2 regions of the Ercella succinigenes genome follow, and region 1 is predicted to be linked to the other one. Evidence: riboswitches for the same ligand, from Rfam matches in the RefSeq annotation. Region 1 holds a riboswitch; the other holds the start of a gene.

Region 1 (5,990 bases):
TTATTGTAGCAATCATATTTGGTATTGCCTATCGGATTTTTGTCGCCGCTCCTATCAGAGTAGGTGGCATGCGCTGGTTTTCAAGGAGTCGTGAATCACAAGCAACTCCTTCAATATCACAAATGTTCAGCTTATTTAGAAAAGAACGTTATATGGGTGCTGTATCAGGTATGTTATGGCGTAATTTCTGGCTTTGGATCTGGAGTGTAATTAGCGCTTTGCCGATATCAGCTGCTTTTGTTTTCTTTGTTATAGATGCCAGAATTTTTGATTTTGCCTCTAACGGCAGCTCCTCATTCAGTATTGATATGACCGGCACTGCAAGCATAATTGGCGTGATTCTTCTTCTGATCGGAAGTCTTTTAACTGTGGCCTTATCAATTCTGGTAGTAGTAAAATCATATAGTTATTATCTTGTTCCCTGGATTCTGGCAGATAACCCCGGTATTGGTGCCAGGCGTGCTTTGAATCTTTCAAAACAACTTACCAGAGGCAGCCGCTTTGATATGTTTGTACTGGATTTATCTTTTATTGGCTGGTATTTGCTAGGCCTGCTTGCCTGCTGCATAGGTATGATTTTTGTAACACCTTACCACACAGCTACACAGACAGAACTATATGCTGCTTTACGTCAAATGGGTGTGGATAAAGGTTTGGTAACAATGGAAGAACTAGGGTATAAACTTGTAGTACCTGCAAATCAGCAGACAGAATATCCTGCTCCCGAATATACTGTGCAGACAAGAAACGATGATGTGAATTTCTAAATATATTTTGAAAAATAGATTTAAGCTTCTTGAATAAATATATTTTGACAGGAAGATAAATTTAATAAGAGGTTATAAATGGCTCAAAACTACGATGTTGTTATTATAGGCGGAGGATTGGCCGGTATTTTTGCCAGCTATGAATTAATTAAACACCGTCCCGATATGAAGATTGCATTACTTGAACAAGGTTCAGATATTAGAAACCGCAGCTGCCCCATAGTTGATGGCAAGGTGGATCATTGTATTAATTGTAAATCTTGTGCTATTATGCGCGGGTTTGGCGGCGCCGGTGCTTTTTCTGATGGTAAATTCAATTTTACAACTCAGTTTGGCGGCTGGCTGAATGAATATATGTCTGACCAAAAGGTAATGGATTTAATAGAATACGTTGACCGTGTTAATCAGCAGTTTGGCGCAACTGAGTTTTGTTTTTCCACATTTACGGAAGAAGCTGACAAGATAAGAAGAAGAGCCATAGGGTATGATTTGCATTTAATGGATGCCAAGTGTAAGCATCTTGGTACGGAACGTAACTTTGAAATATTAACTGCACAGTATGATTATCTGGAACAGTTTATTGATCTAAGATGCCATAGTCAGGTTTTAGCGATAAATCAGAATAAGGATTCAGGATATACTCTGGAAACATCACAAGGAGATATAAATTGCCGCTATCTGATTGCCGCGCCTGGAAGATCAGGTGCAGAATGGTTTAGTGATCAATGTCATAAACTTAAATTAAAGATGATCAATAATCAAGTAGATATAGGTGTCCGTGTAGAACTGCCGGCAATTGTTTTTAAGGAGATTACGGATGCTGTCTATGAAGCTAAGCTGCATTACAGAACCAAGCAGTATAAGGATCCGGTCAGGACTTTCTGCATGAATCCTTATGGATATGTTGTTACAGAAAATACAGATGGTATTATAACTGTCAATGGACACAGTTATACTGATCCCGGACTTCGCAGCGAAAATACTAATTTTGCGCTTTTAGTCAGCAATAAGTTTACGTCGCCATTTAGAGAACCTTATCAGTACGGTAAAAGAATAGCTTCGCTTTCCAATATGTTGGGAGGCGGTGTTCTGGTTCAAAGATTCGGTGACCTGATTAACGGCAGACGTACCAATGATCATAGACTAAGCCAGAGCTTTGTAAGACCGACTCTGGAGGCTACTCCGGGAGATCTTAGTCTTGTTTTGCCAAAGCGTCATCTTGATAATATTATCGAAATGATTCAGACACTTGATAAGATTGCTCCGGGAACTGCTAATCATGATACTTTGCTTTATGGTGTAGAGGTTAAGTTCTATAGTTCCAGGCTTAAGCTTACAGAAGAACTTGAGACCGAAATGCCGGGTATGTTCGCAGTAGGTGACGGAGCCGGTATTACAAGAGGACTTTCTCAGGCGGGTGCCAGCGGTGTACTTGCTGCCCGTGCTATAATCGAAAGAGATCAAAAATAAATAATAAAATAAAAATTCCCGTAACCAGTCTGGTTACGGGAACTTATATGGTGCGCCTTCAGGGACTCGAACCCGGGACCCACTGATTAAGAGTCAGTTGCTCTACCAACTGAGCTAAAGGCGCATATGCAAACTTAAGTTTTGCAACATTCGATATTATACTCATCTGACAACGCTATGTCAATGGTTTGTATACCATCAGGAGACTTTAAATGAATATATACAATTGGAAAAAAAATACTATTTTGTTTTTAGCCAGTCAGAATATCTCGCTTTTTGGATCTATGCTGGTGCAATATGCTATTACATGGCATATTACAATTGTTACTCAATCTGGCTTTATGATGACCCTGTCAATAGTTTTTGGTTTCCTTCCTACTTTTTTTATTTCGCCTTTTGCCGGTGTCTGGGCAGACAGATTCAATCGTAAACTTCTGATTGTTATTTCTGATTTTTTTATTGCAGCAGCTACTCTTGGACTGGCAGTTTTTTTCTTGCTTGGCTATGATGCTATCTGGCTCCTGCTGGTTGCATCTGCAATCAGATCAGTTGGTGCAGGTATTCAAACGCCTGCGGTGAGCGCTATTTTGCCTCAGATTGTGCCTTTTGAACATCTTACCAGAGTAAATAGCATTAATGGAAGTGTACAGGCTCTTGTTTCTCTGGCTTCTCCGATGATCAGCGGAGCATTGCTTACTATGGCAACTATAGAATCAATTTTCTTTATTGATGTTGTAACAGCTGCTTTTGCTATTTTTATTTTGTTGGTTTTACTTAATGTGCCTGATTATCAAAAGAAGAATATTGAAAAAGACGCAAGTTATCTAAAAGATATGCTTGAAGGGTTAAGGTATATCAGAGAACATAGTTTTGTTAAAACTATATTTGCCTATTCGGCTGTGTTTTTTGTTCTCTTCGCGCCTTTGGCATTTTTGACACCTTTGCAAGTTACCAGAACATTCGGTAATGATGTCTGGCGCTTGACAGTCATTGAGGTAACATTTTCTGTAGGTATGATGTTGGGTGGATTGATTCTGGCTGCCTGGGGCGGGTTTAAAAATAAAATCCACACAATTCTGGCGTCAAGCTTTTCTGTTGCAGTGTTTACTATTGCTCTTGGTATTGTGCCGGTATTCTGGATTTATTCAGCGATAATGGCTTTCATTGGTCTGGTTGTACCATTGTTTAATACTCCTTTTACCGTTATGCTTCAGGAAAAAGTTGAGGCTGACTACTTGGGCCGTGTTTTCGGTGTTCTAACCATGATTTCTAATTCGGTTATGCCACTGGCTATGTTGATTTACGGTCCTCTTGCCGATTATATAAGAATAGAATGGATGCTTATTGTTACCGGCTTATTGATGTTTATTGAAAGTCTTATCATGATGAAAAGCAAGGTTCTTTTACTTGCTGGCAAGTCTAATATGTAACTTAAGTATCTTTGTTAAAATTCACACTGATAATAGATTAATTGTTTGTATTTGTATTATTAAAAGTGATATAATTGCTACATAAACATGATCTACTAGTCAATATATTTATAAAATCAGAGGTAAGTTGCTTGGTGGTGTATTTATATTGATGCATTGCTAAAATTGCACTTTGACAGTGGTATACGGATTGGGCAGGAAAGATGCTGTTGCATCTTGAAAAAGGCAAATATTTCGAAAGAAATATACGCAAAGCTGTGAGTCTAAAGAGCTTTTGCTCCATGATCGTCCAGCCGCCAAGACGTATCTACTATATGCATTTTCTGCCAGACATTTTGTCTGGCTTTTTTATTTACAGAGTTTTGAAGAGAGGTGTTAAAAATGGAGATTGTTCAAGGTTATTCGAACAAAAGATATTTACACAGAATTTTTGTGTTACTAATTGTATTTGCCATGATAGTATCTGGGCTGCCACAAATGACATTTGCAGCAGGAGGGGATTATTCAATCAGTTTTTATGCATCTGATCCTTCTCTTAACAAAGGCCCTTATAAACCTACATATGATAAACTTACTCCAAGTGAATTACCACCTTATATTGGTGGACGTGGTAGTAATGTTTTAGAACATGCTTTGTTGTATGCAAGTCCCACGCCTTCTGACCGGGATGGAGTAACATCGCTGGAACCAGGTGATCTTGCCCTTGGACAGATTGTTGTTTTTCAAATGGAAATTGCAGTTAACGGGTCAACTCTTCCAGAAAATGGAGTTATAGAGTTTAAGGCGGGCTGGCGGACAAAAACTACAAGTGGAGGAGATTTTGGTTTTGATCCTGCTTACGGTGTTTATAGTGCTTTTGTTGATGCAGGAGATCCTGGTTCTGTAGATCCTGGAGAGAATGCCAAAGTTGATTCATACTCTTATATAATTGCTAATGAAGGTAAAAACAGTGAAGAAATAGAAGGAACTTTCAGGATTTCAGGATTAAATTCAGGTGATAATATTATTGTTGAAATTTGGATGGTTTTGAAAGATGCATTGCCTGATAAAGTAACAGGAAATGTACAGTCAAGACTTATTAAAGCTGAAACTGTTCCTGAAACAGGTAAAAGATCAACTATCAATACAGGAAATCAGACCATTCCTTTAAGTCAGGTTGGAAGTTTTACCAGCATTGAAGTTGATGTTGGTGTAATAAAAACAGATGAGCCTGATCCGGTCACTGCAGGCAGTGATCTCAAATATATTATTGAGACAACCAATTATTCGACTCAAAATGTTGCAAATGGTGTTGTTATCAGTGATAAGCTGGATTCAAATGTAAGTTTTGTAAGTGCTAGTGGTGGAGCGATATATGATGAAATAAATCACACTGTAACATGGCCGGCCATGGCAATAGCTCCTTTGGAAACTGTAAATCTGGAGCTGGTTGTTTACGTTCCATATTCAGTAGAAGATGTTTTTGCCGGAGCATTACCTGATAACAGAGGGACTGCTTCAGAAACAGCATTAAATCCGTTACCGGATTTAACAAATATTGTTAAAATTGATAGCATAATATCAAAGGACACAAATAGTAATAATCATGTATGGCAAGAACCAACGAATGTAATTTTCGAAACACAAGATGTGACTGTTACTAAGACATGGGACGACAGTTATAATGATACTGATAATTATTTTAATCTGAGACCTTCTGAAATTATGGTTCAGCTTTTGCAAAATGGAAGTGATTATGGTCAGCCGTTTGCGCTTACAGCTAATGAAAACTGGACAAAAACAATAGAAAATTTGCCGATGTACGATAGTGAAGGCGTAGCATACACCTATAGTGTAAAAGAAGTAAACGTTCCGGAATCATATACAGCTGCAGAAGATGGTTTGACTTTAAGAAATGCTTTGCGCAGAACGCAGGTTGAAGCTGAGAAAGTATGGCAGGATTTTGATAATATTTACGGATATCGTCCTGATGAAATTAATGTGAAACTTTTGCGTAATGGAGATGATACAGGACTAACAGCAAAACTTGAAACTGCAAATTCCTGGAAATATACTTTTATGAATTTGCCGGAAAAGGATAACAGCGGTGATCTCTATAGTTATTCTGTTAAGGAAATAGATGTTCCAGATAACTACGAAGCAACACATAATGGAATGACTATCACGAATAAGTTGATTACAGGTGAAATTACAGTTTATAAATCTGCAGGACAAAACACTGATCTTAATGGAGAAACTTTCTTTGCTAAGCTTTCAGATACAGTTAATACAGATAGAATATGGATTAAGCCTTTTACTGTAGGGGAAGCAGCTCTATTTGAAA
Region 2 (5,990 bases), on a different contig from region 1:
GATGCTGCTCAAAAAGCAGGACAACTTTCGCTCGGTGATGTTGAGCTTGAAATACCAGAAGCTACCAGATCAAGAAAAGATGAGATAGGTGCTTTGATGCGGTCGATGAACGAACTTGTCGAATCTCAAAGAGCAAGAGCTAATGCCGCCGGTGAAATAGGTAAAGGCAATCTGGAAATAGAAATAGTTGCCATGTCAGAAAAAGATATTCTTTCACATAGTATGCAGGAAATGATAAGCACTTTGAGGAAGATGTCCGCATCTGTTCAGGAATTAACAACAGAAGCTGCCAGAGGTAATTTGCAAAAACGAGGGAATGCAGATCAATTTGCAGGCGTTTATCGTGAAATTGTTGCAGGTGTTAATACAACTCTTGATGCAATTACAAAACCACTTAGTGAAGCGGATATTGTTCTTGATCGTCTGTCAAAAAGTGATGTAACAGTAGGGATGACAGGTGAATACCAAGGTGATTTCAAAAAACTGGCATCACAAATTAATCAGGTTAGAGAAATGTATATTAATGTTCAAAATGTATGCATAAATTTAGCTGCGGGTGATTTCTCTCTTTACCCTGCATTAATTGCTGCTAAATCTGAAGCAGATGAAAACAATAAACTGCTTCCGGCTATGATTGGAATGATGGAAGCAGTTCAAAATATAGCTGATCAGGCAGATGAAGTTGCTTCGGCTGCTCAGCGTGGTGATCTTGAATACAGAGCAGACATAGGTCAGTTTAGAGGAGAGTTCAAGAAAGTAATTCAAGGTTTGAACAATGCATTACAGGCAATGTCTGAACCGCTTAATGAAATGGAAACAGTATTAAACCTGTTGTCTAATGGTGATCTAACAGCTAATATGCTTGGCGAATACGAAGGCAGTTACAAAGGTATAAAAGAATCGATAAATACTACGGTTTCATCACTTTCTGGTCTGATGTTTAACATTTTGCAGACTTCTGAACAAGTAGCTGCCAGTGCGCAGGAAATATCTAATGCTAGCGGAGCTTTATCTCAGGGTTCGACTGAGCAAGCCAGTTCTATTGAAGAATTGTCAGCTTCAATTACAGAAATAGCTTCGCAAACAAGACAGAATGCGACAAATGCCTCAAGTGCGAATAATTTGTCACAAAAAGCACATGAAAGTGCCGATAGAGGCAATTTGCAAATGAAGACAATGCTGGAAGCAATGCATGATATAAATGATGCATCAACTAATATTGCTAAAATTATCAAAGTTATAGATGAAATTGCTTTTCAGACTAATATTCTTGCCTTAAATGCAGCGGTAGAAGCAGCCAGAGCAGGTCAGCACGGTAAAGGTTTTGCTGTTGTAGCTGAAGAAGTTCGTAATCTTGCTGCCCGCAGTGCGGAAGCTGCCAGAGAAACCACACAGTATATTGAATCTACAATCAGTAAGGTTGAGGGCGGCACAGAGATTGCCAGTGAGACTGCTAAATCTTTGGTTGAAATTGTTGATAGCATAAATGAGACTGCTGTACTTGTTGCAGAAATTGCTAATGCGTCTAATGAGCAGGCAGGAGGTATTACGCAAATTAACCAAGGCATAGAACAAGTTTCTTCAGTTGTTCAAAACAACTCGGCGACATCAGAGGAGACTGCCTCAACCAGTGAGCTTCTTTCAGAACAAGCAAAATTGCTATATGAATCAATAAGTCATTTTAGATTACAGTAAGCTGTCATGGTTTTGTCAATGACTGTTTTGATGACAAAAATTAATTTTGAAATTACAATCTCAGTACGTTGTATGTTAAAAAAACAATACTAATAAATATTTGTGATTGAAAATAGCAATAGCTCATGTTAACGTATCGTTACAATAAAGTAAATTTGGTTAAACAAAAAAATATAATAAAGAAATATTAATGTGAAAACGATAGTCGAAAACGTTTTTCGACTATCGTTTTATAACAAAAATAGACTGAAAGATACAGAATGCAATAAATATTTAAGAATAAATAGAATATGATATTAGTTGTTTTTCATGAATACTCCCTTTTGCAATCAAATTGATGATCTTATTATAATTATAGTAGTTTATAATAATTACGATATATCAGAAAAATATGTTGATAATATATAAATATTAATAAAAATATTGTCCTAATTACTATTGACGTAAAGAAGATGTCAAGTTAAACTTGAAAACAGCTAAAAAAATACAGACAGAAAAGGCAAAACCGGCGAAAGACGGTTACGCAAAACTACAGGGCCTAAAGGTATAGTATTTAGAGTTTTATAGCATTAACTATTTTCTCTTGTACCAATGGCAGCCAGTTGCATTTAAACAGAGTCTATACGGACTCTTTTGCGACGGTACAACTGTGAACCGTCTTTTTTAAACCGTTGTGACACTGCAAAATGGAACGTCTGTATCACTTATCTTATAATATCGCACAATATGTGCAAAACTTTAATTGAAATTTGATTATTTAGGAAAAATATTTTTGAGCTTTGGAAATTATGTGAGGTGGATATATGATAGATGGTTTGTTAAATCAGGTAAATATCATGGAAAAGGGCTTAGACGCAAGTTGGTTAAGAAACGAAGTGATTTCAAACAACATTGCTAATGTTGATACCCCGGATTTTAAAGCTTCACAGGTCAGATTTGAAAATATTTTCGCAAATGCAATGGAAGCTGCATCGAAATCGGATATCGTGGCGAGGACAGATGCCAGGAAGATTAGTGGGCGCAACGACATAGAACGAATTACCACTGCTAAACATATAGATATATACGGCTTGGACATTGATAACTTGAAACCTGAGGTTTCCTCGGCTGATACTGCTATGAGGATGGATGGGAATAATGTTGATCCTGATGCTGAAATGGTTGCTTTGTCAAAGAATAATATCCTCTACAATACGATGACATACGCAATTAACAAAGAACTGGGCAGACTAAAAACAATAGTTAGAGATGGGAAGTGATATAAATGGGTATGTTTGATGCTATTAATATAAGTGCTTCAGGTCTTACTGCACAGAGCTTTCGGATGGATGTTGTTGCTCAGAATATAGCAAATGCAACAACTACAAGAACTGCAGATGGAACTCCTTATCAACGAAGAACAACGGTGCTTGCTGAAGGGCGTTCTATACGCTTTGCCGATGTTTTGGCAGAAAGACGTGGTTTGTCTGCAGCAGGTTCAGGGGTCAGGGTGGTTGCGACACCGGCAGATGAGTCAGATTTCAAAATTCAGTATGATCCGACACATCCTGATGCTAATGAAGAAGGATATGTTGAAATGCCAAATGTTGATATCGTTCGAGAATATGTAGACATGATTTCTGCAACTCGTTCTTATGAAGCAAATCTTACAGTTGTTAATGCCAGCAAAAGTATGGCTGCTAAAGCTTTGGAAATTGGAAAATAATAGTTTGATGTGAAAGTGAGAGATTAATAATGATTGAAAATCTAAGTACCAGCCAATGGCTTGCTCAAGTAAATCCACAAGCTTTTGAGAGGTTAAATACACCGATTGCCGATCTGGGACGTGATGTTCAAAATCAAAACATAAGTTTTGCAGATGTTTTGAATAAGATACAAGAACCGGCAGAGGCTGCTGTAGCTGCTGCTAACCAGGCTGAGCTTTCACTTTTGTCGGGTGAAGCGGAAAGTGTTCATTCTGTTGTTTTGGCAGCAGAAAAGGCAGATGTGACTTTACAGCTGACAATGACTGTAAGAAATAAAGTTCTTGAAGCCTACAATGAAATTATGAGAATGCAGCTCTGATTATTTTGTTTAAGAATAAGTTTTTTGATTTAAGTGAGCATCGTTAGTTAATATATACTTGCTTTCTGACCTGCAAAAATTAATATATAGAAATAAAGAGGCCGATAATTGTGGATAAAACCGCTTTAACTAATTCATTTAAAAACGCCTGGAGTAAGGTGAAAGAATTCTGGCAAAAGTTTTCTGCCAGTCAAAAAAGAATGATAATTGTCGTAGGGACAGTAGTTATCATTCTTTTAGGTTTTCTTGTATGGTATCTGAATCAAACCCAGTATAGCGTGCTTTATAGTAATCTCGAAGCTGAGGAAGCAGGCGAGATTATGTCTCAACTTGAAGAAATGGGTGTTTCTGCCAGGACTCAGGGGAGCAGTACTATTCTTGTGCCTGAATCGCAGGTTGATCGTCTGAGAATGGATTTGGCTGCTGCCGGTTTGCCCGAAAACAGTGCCAATCTGAATATTCTTGAACAGGGATCAGGCTTTGGTATTACCGAAGAGGATAAAGCGGTTTACAGGAGATACCAGCTGCAGCAGGATTTGCAAAATGCAATAAAGACTTTCTCGGCTGTTGCGGATGCAAGAGTTTCTCTTATTATTCCAACTGAAAGTTCTTTCGTAATAGAAGACAGAGTTACTCCTGCTACTGCTGCTGTTTTACTTACTTTGCGACCAGGTGCAGATTTGAGCGAGCAAAATGTACGTGCCATAACAGAGCTTGTTCAGCGGAGTGTTCCCAATCTTAATAAAGAAAATATAACAGTAATTGATAGTCAGATGAATGTTTTAAGTGTCAGTGAAGGTTCAGAAACTTTTAACACAGAGAATCAGCAGAGTCTGCAGCGTGAAGTTAGCGAAAGACTTAAAAAACAGGTTAATGATTTACTTCAACCGGTTTTTGGTGTTGGCAAGGTAATGACAGAGGTTAATGTAGTCCTTAATTTTGACGATGCCCTTGTTGAAAGTGTTCGTTTTGAACCTATGGAAGGTTCTACTAACGGCATTATTGCCAGTATTGATCAGATTAGGGAAGTTGCTAATGATGCTGCTGCCGTAGGAGGAGAAGCAGGAACTGGTGAAAACGGAGCAGATGTTCCCATATATCCGGTTGTAGACACAGGCAATGCTATATACGAACGTAATTCTGAAACTATAAATTATGAAATAAATACGATAAAAGAAACTTTAGGTAAAGCCAAAGGCAGTATTGAGGATCTTAGTGTGTCTGTAATTATTGACAGCAGGGATATGGAACCTGGAGATGATTACACTGAAAGTGTAATTAATTTGGTTTCAGCAGCTGTTGGGGTAGATCCACAATATATAGCGGTAGAGACACTTCCGTTTAACGGAGCAGCTGATGCGCAGGAAGCCTGGGAATCATACAATGAATTAAATGAGCGTATACAGCGCTGGCAAATGATTAGATTCTTCATACTGCTGGCTCTGGCGATAATTGTAATAGTAGTTATCATTCTAATTATTTTGAGGAAAACCAGAAAACAGACACCTGAAGAAGAGGTTGCCGAGATGTTTCCATCACTTGATCCCGAAACTGCACAGATACTTGCTGCCAGCGGGCTGGAAGGGACTGCCGAAGGTGAAGACGGATTATTGCCCAAAGAGAAGAAACATAAGGAAAGAGATGACCTTGAAAAGTACATCGATAATAGTCCCGATCTGGTAGCCAATATTGTCCGCAGCTGGCTGAATTCCGACTGATTTATTCTAGAAGAAAGGAGAGTATCTGTAATTATGGCATCATATGAAACTGGAGAAAGAACCCCACAAGAAAAAGCTGCTATTTTACTTATTGCTTTGGGTAAAGATTATTCTGCTAAAATATTTAAGCAGCTAAGCGAAGATGAAATAGAGCAATTAACGCTTGAGATAGCTAATGTAAGAAGGGTAGATACAGAAACTCAACAGGAGATTATAAATGAATTTCATCAGGCGTATCTAGCCCAGAATTATATAATGGAGGGTGGCATTGAGTATGCCAGAGATATTCTCAACCAGGCCATAGGTCAACAAAGAGCCTATGAACTGATAGGTAAACTTACCTCATCTCTGCAGGTGCGCCCATTTGATTTTGCTCGAAAACTTGACTCAACTCAATTACTGAATATGATACAAAATGAACAGCCTCAGACGATAGCTTTGGTACTTTCCTACCTTGATGCCAGACAAGCTGGTTCTGTTTTGAGTTCTTTGCCTCCTGAAATTCAAAGTGAT

The links. Region 1 has a riboswitch for cyclic di-GMP ahead of AC0KSB_RS10465 (Cna B-type domain-containing protein). Riboswitches for the same ligand answer to the same signal wherever they lie in the genome.
Region 2: another riboswitch for cyclic di-GMP. It lies ahead of flgB (flagellar basal body rod protein FlgB); the one in region 1 lies ahead of AC0KSB_RS10465 (Cna B-type domain-containing protein).

What each region holds. Positions count from the first base shown of each region.
Region 1 covers NZ_CDHP01000042.1:125,174-131,163, forward strand. Annotated here, with positions in the region: gene AC0KSB_RS10445 (DUF975 family protein) at 1-767, shown strand, start outside; gene AC0KSB_RS10450 (NAD(P)/FAD-dependent oxidoreductase) at 846-2,237, shown strand; tRNA gene AC0KSB_RS10455 (tRNA-Lys) at 2,286-2,361, opposite strand; gene AC0KSB_RS10460 (MFS transporter) at 2,450-3,667, shown strand; cyclic di-GMP riboswitch class I at 3,882-3,968, shown strand; gene AC0KSB_RS10465 (Cna B-type domain-containing protein) at 4,049-5,990, shown strand, end outside.
Region 2 covers NZ_CDHP01000001.1:25,788-31,777, reverse strand. Annotated here, with positions in the region: gene AC0KSB_RS00185 (methyl-accepting chemotaxis protein) at 1-1,695, shown strand, start outside; cyclic di-GMP riboswitch class I at 2,184-2,305, shown strand; gene flgB (flagellar basal body rod protein FlgB) at 2,499-2,954, shown strand; gene flgC (flagellar basal body rod protein FlgC) at 2,960-3,400, shown strand; gene fliE (flagellar hook-basal body complex protein FliE) at 3,430-3,759, shown strand; gene fliF (flagellar basal-body MS-ring/collar protein FliF) at 3,870-5,477, shown strand; gene fliG (flagellar motor switch protein FliG) at 5,511-5,990, shown strand, end outside.